Regions from separate parts of the Paenibacillus sp. 1SOY10 genome, predicted to be linked through region 2. Evidence: riboswitches for the same ligand, from Rfam matches in the RefSeq annotation. Region 2 holds a riboswitch; each other region holds the start of a gene.
The links. A riboswitch is a leader RNA that binds a small molecule or an ion and turns the genes downstream of it on or off. The one in region 2 is predicted to bind glycine.

Region 1 (5,993 bases), on a different contig from region 2:
ACCAAGGGAGAGCGGATTGCTACTGACGACCAGCAGGCCACCATGCTCATGGACCCATTGACCGATCGTCTGGATATCCTCCAGAGCGCCAAAGAAATTCGGGTGCTGTACCAGTACCGCGGCGGTATCGCCAGAGATGGCGGAAGCCAGGGCCTCTTGATCGATTACTCCGTTACGCCAGCCGATCTCAACAATGTCCAGGCCGAGGCCACGGGCGTAGGTTGCTAGCACCTCGCGAGCTTCAGGATGCACAGTGCGGGCTACAATTAACTGCTTGCGTTTGGTAGCTGTAGCGGCTAGCGATCCGGCCTCGGCCAGTGCTGTCGCCCCGTCGTACATACTGGCGTTGGCGACTTTGAGTCCGGTGAGCTCACAGATATACGATTGAAATTCAAAGATGGCCTGCAATTCGCCCTGACTGATCTCCGGCTGATAGGGAGTATAGGCGGTATAGAATTCGGAACGGGAGACCACATGCTGAATAACAGAAGGGATATGGTGGTCGTAAATTCCCGCACCCAGAAAGCTGGCGTAACGGTCACTATCAGCATTGCGGTCCGCCAGGGCAGCCATATGCCGGGTCAGCGAATACTCATCCAAACGGGAGGATATGGGGAGTTCTCCCTGAAAGCGGATTGACTCCGGAATATCTGCGAATAAGGTCTGTACGGAATCAATTCCGATGGTGCGGAGCATCTCGCTGCGATCCTGCTCGGTTAATGGCAGATAACGATGTTTAGGCATAAGTTCAAAGCAACTCCTTTCAGCACTATTTAGTAACACGGTTTCTTTGATAAAAGGGCAGGGGGATAATTTTGGCTTGCAGCCGTCGTCCACGTATCTCTACTTCAACAAGTTGACCGATATCGGCGTAAGAGTGGTGGATCAGGGCCAAGCCAAGGTTGGCTCTTAAGGTAGGAGATTGTGTCCCCGTCGTGACTTCTCCAATCGCGGCTTCTGTTCCGGCAGCATGAACCGGGTAATGGGCTCTTGGAATTCCGCGCTCTATCATCTCTAAGCCAACCAAACTTCGGGGAACTCCTTCCTCCCGTTGTCTGATCAAGGCTTCGCGGCCGATAAAGTCTCCACAATTCCACTTAATAAAGCGAACCAGCCCGGCTTCGAGCGGAGAGATACTTGCGCTCAGCTCCTGGCCGTAAAGCGGTAAGCCCGCCTCAAAGCGAAGCGTGTCTCTTGCACCAAGCCCCGCGGGAAGCAGCCCTGCAGGTTCGCCCGCTTTCATCAGCGCATCCCAGAGGGCCGGGGCATCCTCCGCAGCTACATATAGCTCGAAGCCATCTTCGCCGGTATATCCGGTACGCGATAATAGGGCGGGGATGCCATCCACGAGAGCATCAGAGACAAAGGTGAAGGGCCGCAAGGAACCAGGCTGTACTTCCTCGCATAGGGGAGTCAGTATGGACTTCGCCAGGGGGCCCTGCAAGGCCAGCAAGGCGGTGTCGGCCGATGCGTTATGGAGAGCCACCCCTTCATGGGGAACATGCTGCACCAGCCATTCCCAGTCCTTATCGATGTTGGAGGCGTTAACGACCAGCATGTACCGGTCCTGCTCCAGCTTATAAATCAACAAATCATCCACCACACCACCGTTCGGGTAACAAAGGAAGGTATATTGCGCTTTGCCCGGCTTAAGCAAGCTTACATCGTTGGTCGTCAACTGCTGCAAGAAGCCTTCAGCTTCAGGACCCTCGACGTAAAATTCCCCCATATGCGAAACATCGAACAGGCCTGCGCGCTCACGCACGGCTTCATGTTCTTTTTGAATACCGCTAAATTGCACCGGAAGCTCCCAGCCGCCAAAATCGATGCATCTGACCCCCTCGTAACGGGCATAGCGGGGAAACAACGGGGTTCGCAGCAATTGGGCTTCAGTCATTTTCATCACCTCATGGGCCAGCAGGCCGTATTTTCGGTCATTACCTTGCAACGCAAAAAGGACAGGCAAAGAAATTCCGCATGCCTGAAGCATGACGGTCTTTCTCGGCTCTGTCCCTTGTACCTGAGAGTTACCCTGCTCCAGACTCACGTAAAAAACGGGTCTGCTTACAGGTTACCCCTTGGGTGATTCGCTCTTAACCAACGTCCTGTGCGAATTCTCTCCAGAGATGCGTCCGGCAGAAGTCCTTTTGCCTGAGAGATTCACCGTCGTATGACGGTTTGCTCCTTCGGCGTTACAATGCACTGCTGCATGTAATCTCTCCTTCTGCCTTCAACCGCGACGTATATACATCTCATTAATACTTAAATTCCTTATTGATGTCAAGAAACTTATCACAAAAATCAAAAAATATCTCTTATTTACAAGTGAAACGTTTTCTTCATAGTTTGAAACTTATATTGTGTCAATTTTAATAACGTAGTGTTGGGTTGCTTCATAGGCAAATAGAGAGTTATCTGTTATGAAGCTATTGAGCTTTGGGAAAAGCCGATTCAGAAGGTGAAGCAAAAGGGTATATTCTATTTGGGAGATTCCAGCCCAATCATTTAATACGCAGACCGCCATGCTGTTGCAAAAAATAAAAGCGCATCGCGAGAAACGGATGGGGGAGTTTATATGAGTGTGTTATTTTCCAAATACGGCATTCTCATTACCAAGAAAAACGGACGTTACTTGCTTAGTTACGATGATGGAGGCTTGTTCGTTCGTTATCGCACTATTGAAGTAACGCCGCAAGAGGCGGAGAAGGCCATGCAAAGCCCGGAGGAGGCGTATGAGGTATTGCTTACGCTAAGGAACCGGGAGCGCAGTGAAAAAGAAAAGCGACAATAAAGAATTGTCGAAAAATAGAATTGGATGTTAAGAAATATGTCGTAAATTTACGAAAAATAGTTTGTTATCCCTAATTTGATCTTATATGGACGCCAACCTCTTAAAATTGTGTTAATATTCTTGACACGAAGCCCGGGTTTGTCATAATCTGAACGTAAAATAGGCATAGGGTGGAGGAGACCAGTCGGTAGAGGAGGAAATTGCTTGGCTAATGAGATCAGGGAACAGGTAGCGTACAGTGACGAACATGAATGGGTGTTGGACCTAGGGGATGGCACCGTAAAGATCGGAATTTCGGATGTGGCTCAGCATCGCCTGGGCGATATTGTGTTTGTGGAACTACCGGACCTGGGACAAGAAATCGAGGCCGATGATGTTATTGGAACGATTGAATCTGTCAAGACGGTGGCTGATTTGTTCACCCCGGTTAGCGGAACAGTCCTTGAAATCAATGGGGAGCTGGAAAGTGCACCGGAGCTTGTCAATGAGGAGCCTTATGATGGGGGATGGATGGTGCATATCCGGCTGAAGGAGGACCCGAACATCGCCTTGTCCAGATTGATGGATGCCAAAGCGTATGCGGCATTTGTGGACAGATAATCAATTAGGTCCGATTTGCCCATACAACCAACAAGAGGTTCGCTTCTCGGGTAATCAGCACCCTGAGACGAACCTCTTGTTTGGCTTGCACTTTATTTGGCAGGTAGCAGCAGGGAGCGATACAGTACCTCACAAATAAATTCCATGGCTTCAAGCCGCAATTTGGCTTGTTGAATGGTATCTCCCCAAACATATATACCGCCACCTCGCAACAACAAGACCTGAATACGGGTATCTACCACTTGCGGGAGCTGTTTTGTAGCAGGAAGGGAGCTATGGTTGGACAAGATTGGTATGCGGATTTCAGCCGCTTCCTCCCATATCCCAAGCTGCTGAATCAACTCGAAGCCCTGAGCATGGAGGTAGCCATTATCCCCGTAATAATTACTCATGACGCTGCTGAACACGCTATGGGCATGGATAATTGCTTGACAGCCCGTCATGCGGTACAGCTTCGCATGAAGTGATATATCATCGCTGGGAAGCAGACGGGTTGATTGGCAGGGAGAGCCGGTGGAATCGGCAAATAGAAATTGTCCCCGGGAGGGCCAACTGGCTTCTTCCCGGATATCTTGCTGGGCCGTAACCGCGAAATAGAACTCGTCCGGCTTGTAATCTCCAACCCGAACAGACAGGCTTCCGCTAGCCGCCGGAAGCTGACCGCAAGCCATTAATTGCTCCCTGGCGTCCTCCAGATTTCTTAGAGCCTGTAGCTTCTCTTCCAGCATTATGGCTTCGAACTCCATCCGTCCCCTCCTCCCCTCATTGCTGTGATAGGCAGCTTATAGCAATGCCTGCTTCACGGCTTCTCCCATTTCCAGGGAACGCTCGGCAGCCCGGTGTACGGCTGCTTTGACACTCGTCTGGAAGCCGCCTGAGGTAAGTACGCCGATAGCAGCTTGTGTGGAGCCATTCGGAGAAGTGATATCCGCACGAAGCTTCGTGGGCTCTTCGCCGGTCTCCTGCATCATCAATGCAGCGCCAAGCACGGTCTGCACGGTCAATTCGCGGGCTTGTTCCGGCGAGAGGCCACCTTCCACCCCGGCGGCAATCATGGCTTCCATCATATAATAAACATATGCTGGTCCACTACCGGATACGCCAGTCAAAATTTCCATTTGCTGCTCGGGAATGACGCTGACGATGCCTACGGCTTCAAACATGGAAAGCGTTTGGGCCCGGTGTACGGCTGTTGCTTCTGGCGAGAAGGAGATTCCTGTTGCCCCATAACCAATAGAACTGGACGTATTGGGCATGGTGCGAGCAATGGCCACCTTGCTGCCCAGCAAAGCTTGCATCGTGGAGATGGACAAGCCGGCAATCAAGGAGACGACCAGTTGGTCCTGGTGGAGTAGCGGTCCAAGAGCGCTTAACGCCTCGCCTGCATCCTTCGGCTTCATGGCCAGCACGATAATGGAGGCTTGTCGTAATTGTTGCTGCTTGCTTTCTTCATCTTGCGGGGTTACAACGCCGTATTGCTCGGATAAGAAAGCTAGCCGTTCTTGATTGGAACGGTTCAGCATGATAATACGGTCAGCTTGGGCCACTTGCTTATGCAGGAGCCCGCGTACTATAGCCTCGGCCATGGAGCCCGCTCCATAGAAGCAGATTGAAGCAGAAGCTAGAGGTTCATTGGAATTCATCGATGGATAACCTCCCGGGTGTAAGATATGAACAGAGGGGCGGTCCGGGCATTATTGCCGGATCTGGCCGTTCCCCTGAATGATGTACTTGCTTGAAGTCAAAGCGTTTAACCCCATAGGACCCCGGGCATGAAGCTTTTGCGTGCTGATGCCGATTTCGGCCCCAAAGCCAAATTCAAAGCCATCGGTAAAGCGAGTGGAGGCATTATGGTATACGGCTGCAGCATCGATCTCCTGCTGGAATCGCTCGGCTAGAGCATGATCCTCTGTCACGATGCATTCCGAGTGCTTGGTGCCATACCTTGAGATATGCTCCAGCGCCTCTTCCAGGTTGCCAACAATCTTGACGTTCAGGATATAGTCATTATATTCTGTCGCATAATCCTGCTCTGTAGCGGGAACAGCCCAAGGAACCAGACGTAGGGTCTCTTCACACCCTCTGAGTTCAACGGCGGCCTCCTTGAAGCGTTCCGCCAAATCCGCTAAATGCTGCTTGGCAAAGGCTTCATGGACAAGCAAAGTCTCCATCGCATTGCAGACGGAGGGCCGCTGTACCTTGGCATTCAGGGCGATAGCCGTGGCCATGTCCACTTGGGCGGTGGCATCAAGATATGTGTGGCAAATGCCAGCGCCTGTCTCAATGACAGGAACCGTAGCGTTCTGCACGACATTCTGAATCAAGGAACTGCCACCCCGTGGAATGATCACATCCAGCAAGCCGTTCAGCTTAAGCATCTCGTCGACGGAAGAACGATTTGGGTCCTCGATGAGTTGCACCGCAGCCGGTGGAAGCGCAGTTGCAGCCAGCGCCTGATGGATAATCTCCACGATTTTACGGTTGGAGGAGAGGGCGGAGGAGCCGCCACGAAGAACAACGGCATTGCCTGTCTTCAGACATAGTCCCATAGCGTCGACGGTAACGTTAGGCCGGGCCTCATATATGATTCCAATGACGCCAA
Region 2 (5,993 bases):
AGATCACCCGCGGTCAGAAAAATAATCGGCACCTGAGACGACACTCGTACCTCCGCGCAAAAATCAAAGCCGCTCCCGTCGGGCAAACGCACGTCAAGAACGATCAAGTCAATGCCCCCCTGTGCAAGCCGATCCTTCGCCTGAGCCAAATTAAAAGCTTGCTCCGCAACAACCCCGTCGCGGGCCAGCGTAAGTGCAATTCCCTTATTCAAGCTCATGTCGTCTTCCACGATCAGAATGTTCGTCATGGCTAATTCATCCCTTCCATGTATCGCGATTGCTAATTCGCAAACATTATACACAATCATGATGGCAAAAGAATAACAGATATGTCGCTGCGCCGATGCAGGCCCTACACAAAAAGGACCGCTCTTCCATGTGAAGTCGCGGTCCTGAACAGGTGAGCAGCCAGAATGTCTCAAACTGTCCCCTTATTTTTTGGATTTGCGTAGTTCCTTCATAATTTTACGACCGGTTGGTGTCTGTGCCAGCCCACCCTGAGCGGTCTCCCGGTGCCGGCTTGGCATTGCCGAGCCAACCTCCAGCATCACGTCGATGACTTCATCGGACGGAATGGCGCTGCGTACCCCGGCCAAGGCCATATCTGCGGCAGCCAAGGCGTTCACCGCACCAAAGCCATTACGCACAATGCAGGGGATCTCCACCAAACCTCCCACGGGATCACAGATCAGCCCCAGCGTATTTTTGAGTGCAAGCCCCACGGCATGCACCGCTTGCTCCGGGGTACCTCCCCGCAGTTCAACCATCGCGCCCGCGGCCATCCCGATGGCTGAGCCAACCTCGGCCTGACAGCCCCCCTCGGCTCCAGAGATAAAGGAGTTGTTGGCGATCACATACCCGATGGCTCCTGCACAAAACAAGCCACGGACCAAATGCTCATCCTCCCAGCCAAAACGCTCCTGCGCGCTCACGAAGGCGCCTGGAATAATACCGCAAGAGCCTGCTGTTGGCGTAGCTACAATGCGGCCCATCGAAGCATTGACCTCAGACACCGCCAAGGCGTAGGCCATAGCCTGACTGGCGCTGTCTCCCACGGAGGCCTGCTGGGCCTTGCGATACTGATCGACCCGCTTGGCATCCCCTCCGGTGAGTCCGCTTGTCGAGGTGATATCCTCCGTTAAACCCTTATGCACAGCCGACTTCATGATCTGATAATACTCGCCCATTGCCGCAAGCACTTCTGCTTCGGTCTGGCCACTTTCCGCCGCTTGATCCTCGATCATGATAGCTGAAATGGTTTTGGATTCCTCTTCACATAAATCTACTAGCTCCCGTAAGTTCCGAAACCGCATCGGTCCCATCCTTTCTTTAGTTCAGATGTATATAGGATACACGGCTGACATGCGTAAGTTGCTGGATATCCTTCACAAGTTCTGAGGGTATACCGGAGTCGGCTTCGACGACCGTTAATGCTTCGGTCGTTCTTCCCTTGCGATCGGTCGTGATGTAGCCAATATTAACATCAGCATGACTGAACAAAGCCGTGATACCCGCCAGCACCCCTTGCCGGTCGGCATGAGCCACGATCAGAGTGGGCAATTCGCCTGAGCTCTTGACCTCAAAGCCATCAATGCTGCGAATCACAATGGTTCCTCCGCCGATGGAGGCACCAATCACCTCTGATTGCCGGCCTTCCTTGTTCGACAGTGTAATTTTGACCGTATTGGGGTGGGCCTCAGATAAGACCCCGGTGGAGAAGCGTATCTCAATTCCCTGAGCCTCTGCCGCCTGTAGCGATTCGCGGATTCCTTCATCGTCTGTACGATAATCAAGAATTCCTCCCACTACAGCCAGGTCTGTACCATGCCCTTTATAAGTCTCCGCAAAGGAGCCGTAGAAGCAAATATCTGCTGTATCCGGCTGGGCGCCGAATACCTGCCGCGCAAACCTTCCGATTCGCACCGCGCCCGCCGTATGCGAGCTGGATGGCCCGATCATCGCAGGTCCAATAATAGAGAACACATTTTTGAAGCGCATCGTTGATCTCTCCCGAATGTCAAGACTGCCTAAGGGCCGTCTCCAAATTAAAAAGGACAGGAAAAAAAGGCTGCTGCCCTTCTCCCTGTCCCCGTTACCTGAAAGTTTAACGCCCCTGACGAAACTCTTCGTTGCAGTGGCATGTACCTCTTGGGTGGCTTAACGCTCTCTCCAGAGTGGCGTCCGATCCTGGTCCTTGTACCTGAGAGATTCGGGTGACGGGTTGCATCGCCGTCTCCTTGCTCCTTCGGTGCTGCCACACATTCGGGCAGACTCTCCCAAGATCCTCATCCGCAATATCCTGTTATAACCAAATCTAAAGTGTAAAACAACAAATGTCAAGATAGCTAACACACATTTACGAAAATTTGCAAATACCTAGTAAAATATTCCTATTTATATGAGAAAAAATGTATATTTTTCATAAATTACTACTTGTAACCTTGATTTTACAGATATATACTAGCTCTAACACCTCGACTTCTACCTCATTTTACGAAAAAAGGTAATTTCAAGCTTATTTCATGTCAGAATTCCTTCACACCCAGACTATGGAAAATCGAATCACTACTCTAATATTTAAGGAGGTGATCGAAAAGAAGAAAACCATACTGTCTGCTTCACTGCCCCTCACGTCGTTAGCCCACACCCAAGTAAAGTCCAAACAAGTCCGCAACTTGATGGACCGTCAGAACATGTCCAAGCACAAAACCAAGTAAAGGAAGTGGAAAAGTTGTTTAAATTCAGAAAATTCCGCAAATCTTTCTCACTCGGTATGTCGGTCCTTCTTGTGCTTACCTTTCTTCCCTCGACCTATGCCGAAAGCACCGGCGCTGCGGGCCAAATCAATCTGAAGGCAAATGCTCCTGAAATTGCTGAAGCTAAAATCAATAACAAGCTGCAAACCCTGTTCAAGCAAGATGATTATGTGACTTATCTCGTAAAATTCAAGGAACAAACCGATACGACCACCGTCGCCAAGCAGGCGTTGCAGAAGGCACAGTTGGAAAAGGCCACGCCTTCGGCAGCCAAGCTGTCCGCCAGAAGCTCCGTTGTCAGCGCACTGCGGGCCACCGCTTCCCGTACCCAGCAGGGTATCGAGAGCTATCTGCAAAAAGCTGAGCAGGCTGGCGAGGTGAAGGAGTACAAAAGCTACTTTATCGTAAATGCTATCGCCGTGACAAGCACCAAGGAGGTGCTGGAGCAAATCGCCCTTTTCCCGGAAGTGGAGAAGATCTTACCCAATGAAGAACGCTACCTGCAGAAGGTAGAAATTGATAAATCTGCACCGGACGCTATCGCCTCCAAGGTGAAGGAAGCGGCCAATGCCACTCCGGCAGTGCAGAGCCCGGCCAGTATCGAATGGAATATCGATCAGGTTGGAGCCCCTCAGGTATGGGATATGGGCATCGACGGAACAGGCATTGTCGTAGCCAATCTGGATACCGGGGTCGAATACACCCATCCGGCGCTACAAAGCAAATGGCGTGGCTTCGACGCTTCCGGCAACATCGTCGATCCCGAGCTGAACTGGTACGATCCGCATAGTGGCGCGTCCTTGCCAGCGGATACGGATGGACACGGCACGCATACGATGGGGACCATGGTCGGAGCAGAAGCCGATGGCTCCAATCAGATCGGGGTTGCCCCCGGAGCAAAATGGATTGCCGTGCGTATCTTCAACCCAAGCACCACGGATGCCATCATTCTTGATGGTGGACAATGGCTGCTGGCTCCGGTCGATGCCGAAGGCAATCTGCATCCCGAGTTAGCTCCCGACGTAGTCAACAACTCCTGGGGCGGCGGTCCAGGCGTCGACGAATGGTATCGTCCTATTGTCCAGGCATGGCGGGATGCGCAAATCTTCCCCGAATTCTCGGCGGGCAATGTTAACCTCAACAATCCCGGGGGACCTGGCTCGGTAGCCAACCCCGCCAACTATCCTGAAGCTTTCGCTACAGGGGCTACGGACATTAATAGCAACTTGGCCAGCTTCTCCTTGCTGGGGCCTTCCCCTTACGGAGAAGTAAAGCCGGAGGTAGCTGCTCCCGGTGTTAACATCCGTTCCTCGATTCCTGGTGGGGGTTACGAAGGCGGCTGGAACGGCACTTCCATGGCGGGACCGCATACCACCGCCATTGCTGCCTTATTGCTGCAAGCCAACCATTCCCTGACCGTAGATCAGTTGGAAGACATCATCACCAGTACGGCAGTGCCACGTACGGACAGCCAATACACGCAAATTCCGAACAACGGCTACGGACACGGCATCGTTAATGCTCTCGATGCGGTTGGCTCCGTGCTGCAAGGCGTCGGAACCGTATCAGGCCGCGTAGTTGTCGGTGGCGATGATCTGGAGGAGCCTGTGCTGGAGCATACTCCGCCGACACTGGTCTACGAAGGCTTCGATGTACCGTTGTCAGCACGGGTCAGCGATAACGTTGCCGTGACATCGGTGGAATTCTACGCCAGAGAGGCAGGGACCAGCCATTATTTATATATTCCGGCCGTTCGGGTCTCGGGCAACGAGAAGGATGGACAATATGAAGCCACCGTGCCATCCTTTCTGCTGGGCAGCAGGGGTCTGGAATATTACATCCGCGTGAACGACTACGGGAACAATGGCTTTGACAGTGAAGCTTACACCGTCACCGTATCTGCGGGTATCACTCCAGGGTATGTCCAGGACTTTGAAGCGGATGTGCTGGGCTTCACTAGTGGTGGCACCGGAAACACCTGGGCTTGGGGTCCGCCAGTCAGCGGTCCGGGAAGCGCCTACTCCGGTGAGAAGGTATATGCCACTAACCTGAGCGGCACCTACACAGCCGGGGCCAACTCCTATCTGCTGGCGCCGCCGATCGATTTGACCGATAGCCCGGAAGGTGCGCTGCTATCCTTCAAGCACTGGTATGATCTGGAGCAGGGCCGCGACTTCGGCACCCTGTATATCGCTTCCTTCCAATCGGACTATGCCTTCGTTCCGGTAGCTGAATACACGGGAACCAGCGGCGGCTGGAAGACGCAATTCGTCGACCTTCGCGAATATGCAGGCGAACAAGTCTATCTTCAATTCGGCTTCACCAGCGATACTTCTGTCCAGAGGGCCGGCTGGTATCTGGATGATCTAACGGTGCAAGCACCGGATGAGATTGCTCCCGAGACTCCTTCCGAGCTAATCGGTTCCGTGAACTTCAGCGGCAGCGCGGAGTTGTCCTGGTCTCCTTCCGAAGATGAAGATGTGAAGCTGTATACGGTATACCGCTCCGTAACGTCCGGCTCCGGATATGAGGTGGTCGGATCGACGGAGAGCACTACGTATACCGATACGACTACCGAGACGGACGCGACTTATTATTATGTGGTCACCGCCACGGACTACAGTGGCAATGAAAGTGAGCAATCAGACGAGGTCGAGTTAACGATTGAGCGGCCCGCAATTATCTTCAGCGATCCGTTTGATGGCAGTGATGATAATGGCTGGACGCACGCGGGAACCCGTGATGAATGGGAGCGCGGGGTTCCTGTCGCGCCGGGTCCAACCAGCGCCGTGTCCCCTCCTAACGTATGGGCCACTGACCTCGACAGTACCTATGAGAACAGTGCCGATTACTCGCTAATCTCTCCAGCTATCGATCTTGGTGCTGAAGAGCATGTGACCTTGTTGTTCGACCATTGGTTTGAAATTGAAAGCAATTACGATTTTGGCTATGTCGAGATCACTAGCGATGATGGGCAGTCCTGGAATGAGTTGGGCCGCTTCTCCCACAGCACAACGGGTAAAGCCTGGACCCCCGCTTATTACAGCCTGGACGATTATGCCGGTGATACCGTCAAGCTCCGCTTCCGTTTGAAAACAGACGGCAGTGTAGTCAAGGCAGGTTGGTACATTGATAACTTCCAGGTGCTGAGCGCTATTGCACCAGCAAGCCACATCACCCAGGATATTCTTGCCGAGCCGTTTGAGGCCGGGAAGAAAGAGAAGGTAGAGAAAGGCA
Region 3 (5,993 bases), on a different contig from region 2:
ATTGAAGGTAATCGTATAGATCAGACTTGTCGCCGAGCTCTTCGATTCCAGCTTCACGTTGATGGATTCCGTTACCGTGAACCAGTATCCGCCACCACCATCGGTAAATTGTCCGAAGTTATGGTCGTAAATCCATCCGCTTGCTGCATTGTTGTCGATATCGATCCATGTGCTGCTAGTTACCGGCTTAACGAACAACTTGAGATCGTCCGCCACCGCTTCATACGTAACAGCAGGATCATTGTTAAAGGTAGGATAAGTGAAGCCTGAGCCACCCGTGAAGCTGGCCGTCAAATCAGGACCTTGGGTTGGCGTCATCGCTGTAATCGTTGTTTTGTTAATGTTCTGGAATTGCAGCGTATAGTCCAGAGTCACTCCGTTAGCCTTGGAATACAGTTGCACTTCTGTCGTTGCCGAGAGAATGAACCAGTATCCGGTAAAGCCTCCATCGTTCCAGTGCCCCCAGTTCTGGTTATATACGAAGGTGCTGACGCTGTCGATATCCACCCAACTGCCATTCACCTTCACCTTAACACCCAAATCATCTACGACATCGCTCCATGTGGCGGAGCCTCCGTTGAAAATTGGCATTACAAAGCCGTAACTGGCTTGTCCAACTCCAGACTTAGAAATCACCGGACCGTCATTAGCCGAGAAATAACCCATTGAGGTAATGGTGCTTTCTGCGGCTGACGCCGAAGTCCCCATGAAGGGCGATAAACTGACGCCGGCAATCATGACTACAGCCAGCAGCATACTCCAAACTCTTCGATTGAACCTGTTGTTCACCTGGCGAAGTTGCTTCATCCTTGATCCTCCTTTGATAGATGTAACCTGAGTAATCGCTTACATTTATATTCTATCAAATGAAATAATTGGATGAAAGGGATAAATATATATTTTACAAAAGATCTTGCTGGTTTAACGCTTTCTTTATACCAATCTGCTTCATATTTACAATCCAGATGCCAGCCAGAACCAGTAGAATTCCTACTAATGTGACAAAATGGAGACTTTCATTCAGGAATACATATCCGGAGAGGATGCCTACGACCGGAACAAGCAGTAACGATACCGATGCCTTGCTGGCTTCGGTGCGGCTCAGAATTAGGTTCCACATCACAAAGGCCAAGGCGGAGGCAATAATACCAGAGAACAGAATATAAATGATCGGCATCAAGCCCCATTGTACGCTTCCTCTCTCAAAAGAAAGCGAAAATGCCCATAACCCTGCGGCTCCAATAGCCATTTGCCAGGTGGTGTATTGAAGAGGGTCAGCGTGCTTTAATTTTATTTTGAATAGTAGATTAGCGGCTGCCCATGAAATGGCTGAACTGAGTGCTAGTAATACCGCCCATAAGGAGCCTCCCGCTTGAATATTCATAGCTATGAATAACCCGGCCAATCCTACGGCAATTCCCGTCGTCTTCTGAATCGTCAGGCGTTCTCCTGGAATCCAGCGATGTGCCATAATCGACAGAAACAGTGGCATGCTGTAGGTCAAGACGGAGGTCAAGCCCGCACTAACATAGTTGAGCGAGATTTGAATCGCAATATTGAAGAACGTCGTCTGTAGCAGTCCGCAGATGATGTACCATTTCATATCTGAACGCCCAGGCTTCGGGGTTTTTCGAATCAAGCTCACGGCAAATAGCACGATGGCTCCGGTCAAGAATCGCAGTGCCGCGAACATCACCGGCGGGAAAGCCCCATTCCCTAATTTCATGATGACAAAATTAAATCCCCAGACAAGGCATAATAAAGCCATAGCCATTCTCATATTAAATATTCCTTTCTTGGATGCCCCGTGTTTTTCTGTTTTGCTTAGTACGCTATCGATACTTTACAACGGAATGTTATTGTCGTCTAATATATAAGTGTCGTATCATTAGGTCGAATTTCGACTTATTAAAGTTTTTTTAATGTTATCTTTTGAACCGGAAGGAGACCGCCTTGTGGAATTGCGCCAGATTGAATATTTCATTGCCGTGGCGGAGGAACTGCATTTTGGCCGTGCAGCCAAGCGCCTGCAGATGACCCAGCCGCCCTTGAGCCAACAGATTATACAGCTAGAGAAAGAACTTGGAGTGCTGTTATTGGAGCGCTCGAAGCGGCATGTGGAGCTAACGGTTGCAGGGAAGGTCTTCTTGCAGGAGGCCCGTCACGCGCTTGTCCAGCTTGAACAAGCCAAAGCGGCGGCACAAAGAGCGCATATGGGAATGGAAGGCAGACTGGTGCTGGGGTTTGTCGGATCAGCATCGTACGATATTCTTCCTGTCGTTGTGCGGGCTTTCCAGGAGCAGTGTCCGCATGTCGATCTGGTTCTTCATGAAATGCCTACGCCTGTGCAAATCGAAGCTTTTCGTCGGAAAGATATCGATATCGGCTTTGTCAGGACGCCAGTTGATGATCCTCTGCTATCGTTCTTGTCTGTCCATCAAGAGTGGTGTGTCGCGGTTGTACCCAAATTGCATCCCTTGGCGCAGCATAGTTCCGTGTCGCTGGAAGACTTAAAAGCCGAACAATTCATTTTGCTAGAGAGAGGAATTTGGCCAAGCTGGCATGACGATATTGTGGCAAAATGCCATCAGGCCGACTTCAGCCCGATCATTCGTCAGAGCGTGAAGGAAATACAAACCGCGATCAGCCTTGTGGCGGCGGGGCTAGGCGTAAGCATTGTACCTAGTTCCACCTCCAATTTGCATGCCCGGGACGTTGCCTATCTGGACATTGCTGGAGATGCCCCTCGTATAGATATGAGCATTGCGTGGAGAACCGACGACACGTCTTCCCTCGTTCAGCAGTTTATACAGGTCGTAGCTGAGCTGGATTCAGATCAGTGAAATCTATGTTATTGACAGAATTGCCGCCCGGGACTAGTATTGAAATACTTAACAGGTATTGGTAGATAAAAATTGAATAATTCGTAAGCTATGATCGCTATGGATCACACTATAGCAGGAGCAGCTTCTGGAGAGACTGCGGGGAACCGCAGCGCCGAAGGGTTCATAATCTCAGGCAAAAGGACAGAAGGGTACTAAATAAACGACGTACTATGTGTTTTATTTCACATATCAGCCTTTATTTATTATTCTTATGAACTTGAGATTGGAGTCCCTCCAATCTCTTTTTTTATGGACATTTTATTATTGATCTCAAGGGGGAGTCAACTGTGGCACAACAAGAATTGCAGAGAAATCTAGAGAATCGGCATGTTCAGCTCATCGCGATCGGTGGCACGATCGGGACGGGATTGTTTCTGGGGTCAGGCAAGGCCATACAATTAGCAGGACCGTCTATTATTTTTGCTTATCTAATCGTGGGGATTGCCATCTTCTTCGTCATGCGAGCGTTAGGAGAGCTCTTGCTGTCCAAGGCGGGTTACCAGTCCTTCACGGACATTGCCCAGGATTATCTTGGGCCGCGCGCCGCGTTTATCACTGGCTGGACGTATTGGTTCTGCTGGATCATGACCGCAATGGCCGATGTCATTGCCGTAGGAGTTTACGTCAAATATTGGTTTGATATTCCGCAGTGGATTCCGGCCCTCATCTGTCTGCTTGTTTTACTCGTTCTGAATTTGTTAACGGTGAAGAACTTCGGTGAACTGGAGTTTTGGTTCGCCTTAATCAAGGTGGTCACCATCTTGGCCTTGATTGCCATCGGGGCTGTGTTGATCATCATCGGCTTCAAGACGGACACAGGCACGGTCAGCCTCACGAATATATGGGGCCACGGCGGCGTATTTCCTAACGGGATTACTGGATTTCTGATGTCTTTCCAAATGGTGGTATTCGCTTATGTCGGTGTGGAGCTCGTAGGGGTATCTGCTGCTGAAACCTCTAATCCCGAGAAGAATATTCCGTCGGCTATCAATAAAATTCCTTTAAGAATTTTGTTCTTCTACGTGGGTGCGCTCATCGCCTTGCTGGCGATTAATCCCTGGACACAGCTTAGCGCTTCGGAAAGCCCGTTCGTTAAAACCTTCACCCTGGTTGGCATTCCGCTGGCCGCTGGTGTAATCAACTTTGTTGTATTGACCTCGGCGGCCTCGGCCTGTAACAGCGGGATGTTCTCGACCAGCCGCATTCTGTATAACCTGGGCCGGAATCAACAGGCCCCCGCCAAGCTGGCGAAGCTGAACCGTAACCATGTGCCCAGCAACGCACTGTTTATCTCTACACTGGTCTTGTCCGTGGGCGCTCTGCTTAGCAAGCTGATTCCCGAGCAGGCCTTCGGCATCGTTACGACGATTAGTGCGATCTGCTTCATCTGGGTTTGGGGTGTGATTCTTATTTGTCATATCAAGTATAAGAAAACCAAGCCGGAGCTTCATGCCAAATCGCAGTTTAAAGCGCCATTCACGCCAGCCATCAACTATGCTGTTCTCGCGTTGTTTGCGGTCATTCTCATCATTATGTTATTTGCCGAGGCTACTCGCCCCGCTCTTCTGCTCACGCCGCTCTGGTTCGTGCTGCTCTATCTGCTAAGTCTGCGCCGGATTTAGTCCTGCTGACTCCGCTGTAGTATAATGGGGACTGTAAACCATGCATAGTATAGAGAGGAGCCAGTGGAGATGGCACAAACGTTAACAGACAAAGTGGCAATCATAACCGGTGGAGCCCGCGGAATCGGCAAGGCGACGGCGATCGCATTGGCGAAGGAAGGCGTACACGTCGGCCTGATCTCAAGAACCGAAGCATCGTTGAAGGAAGTTGCGGTGGAAATCGAGGGCTTGGGCGTAAAGGTTGCTTATGCTGCGGTAGACGTGGCTGTCAAGGAACAGGTAGATACGGCGATTGAAGCCTTGAAGGAGAAGCTGGGACCTGCGGATATCTTGATTAACAACGCAGGGATTGCTACCTTCGGCACACTGCTGGAGATGGACCCGGAAGTATGGAAAGGCATGATCGATACAAATCTGATGGGTACATACTATGTCACTCGGGCCGTTCTGCCTCAACTAATCGCCAAGAATGGTGGCGATATCATCAACATCTCTTCCACCAACGGACTGAATGGGGCAGCTACTGCCAGTGCTTATAGTGCGTCCAAATTTGCCGTTATGGGATTTACTGAATCTTTGGCGCAGGAAGTGCGTCGCAACAATATTCGCGTGTCGGCGTTAACGCCAAGTACGGTGGCGACCGATCTGGCTTTGGACCTCAACCTTATCAAAGAGAACAGCGACTCCAAATTCATCCAACCGGAGGACTTGGCCGAGTTTATTGTCGATCAGCTTAAGCTCCATCCGCGCGTGTATGTGAAGTCGGCCTCTTTTATCGCGACCAATCCTTTTTAATATGAGTTAGTCTCATATACTTGAAGAAGGGCCACTCTTCAAGGTGGCCCTTCTTTGTCATGCTCTCAATACTTCCAATGCCCTCAAGTCATGTACGTTCGCTTGACGCCAGTTAATGGACTAGTTTAGCTCCTTCACCGTTTCCCCTGCGATTAGCACCGGCTGATAATAGTTGGAGTTGCGCAGATCCTTTTTCCCTTGCAGGTTCTTAATGACCCAATCCGCGGCGTCCCGGCCCATTTGTTCCTGGGGGTGTGTCAGGGTCGTGAGCTTGATTCCAGCATTCTTGGCAATATAGGAGTTGTCCTGTCCAATTAAAGACAGTTCATTAGGAATGGAAATATTCATCCGTTTGCAGGCCTGGACCACTTCAAGCCCCACTTCGTCGTTGTAGCACACGATGGCGGTCAAGCTCTCGCGATTTACGGTGAGGAATTGCTCCAGATTTGCGGGCAACTCCTGCTTCGTCTCCGTGTTGAAGGACAAGACCTGTTCCGGGTGAAAGCGCAGCTTGGCCTCTCCAAGTGCTTTGATGTATCCCTTCAACCGGTATTTCCCTTGTAAATCGTCCATCTTGGCAATGATGCCAATTTGGGTATGGCCCATTGCGATGAGTTCCTGGGTTGCCAGATAGCTGGACTGAACATCATCCAGACAGAAGAAGGGCACCTCAAGCTCCTCATAATAAGCA

Region 1: linked by a shared signal. The riboswitch ahead of gcvT (glycine cleavage system aminomethyltransferase GcvT) and the one ahead of sdaAB (L-serine ammonia-lyase, iron-sulfur-dependent subunit beta) in region 2 are both predicted to bind glycine.
Region 3: linked by a shared signal. The riboswitch ahead of AC1VOR_RS18990 (amino acid permease) and the one ahead of sdaAB (L-serine ammonia-lyase, iron-sulfur-dependent subunit beta) in region 2 are both predicted to bind glycine.

The regions. Positions count from the first base shown of each region.
Region 1 is NZ_JBXENK010000002.1:852,973-858,965, forward strand. Features, by position in the region: gene gcvPA (aminomethyl-transferring glycine dehydrogenase subunit GcvPA) at 1-744, opposite strand, end outside; gene gcvT (glycine cleavage system aminomethyltransferase GcvT) at 770-1,897, opposite strand; glycine riboswitch at 2,006-2,126, opposite strand; glycine riboswitch at 2,130-2,234, opposite strand; gene AC1VOR_RS09875 (hypothetical protein) at 2,576-2,791, shown strand; gene gcvH (glycine cleavage system protein GcvH) at 2,996-3,391, shown strand; gene AC1VOR_RS09885 (class II aldolase/adducin family protein) at 3,484-4,137, opposite strand; gene proC (pyrroline-5-carboxylate reductase) at 4,174-5,034, opposite strand; gene AC1VOR_RS09895 (glutamate-5-semialdehyde dehydrogenase) at 5,086-5,993, opposite strand, start outside.
Region 2 is NZ_JBXENK010000006.1:91,815-97,807, forward strand. Features, by position in the region: gene AC1VOR_RS15620 (response regulator transcription factor) at 1-248, opposite strand, end outside; gene sdaAA (L-serine ammonia-lyase, iron-sulfur-dependent, subunit alpha) at 432-1,313, opposite strand; gene sdaAB (L-serine ammonia-lyase, iron-sulfur-dependent subunit beta) at 1,330-1,998, opposite strand; glycine riboswitch at 2,179-2,289, opposite strand; gene AC1VOR_RS15635 (S8 family serine peptidase) at 2,732-5,993, shown strand, end outside.
Region 3 is NZ_JBXENK010000010.1:6,586-12,578, reverse strand. Features, by position in the region: gene AC1VOR_RS19005 (family 16 glycosylhydrolase) at 1-807, opposite strand, end outside; gene AC1VOR_RS19000 (DMT family transporter) at 902-1,780, opposite strand; gene AC1VOR_RS18995 (LysR family transcriptional regulator) at 1,956-2,843, shown strand; glycine riboswitch at 2,961-3,040, shown strand; gene AC1VOR_RS18990 (amino acid permease) at 3,173-4,507, shown strand; gene AC1VOR_RS18985 (3-ketoacyl-ACP reductase) at 4,577-5,302, shown strand; gene AC1VOR_RS18980 (substrate-binding domain-containing protein) at 5,423-5,993, opposite strand, start outside.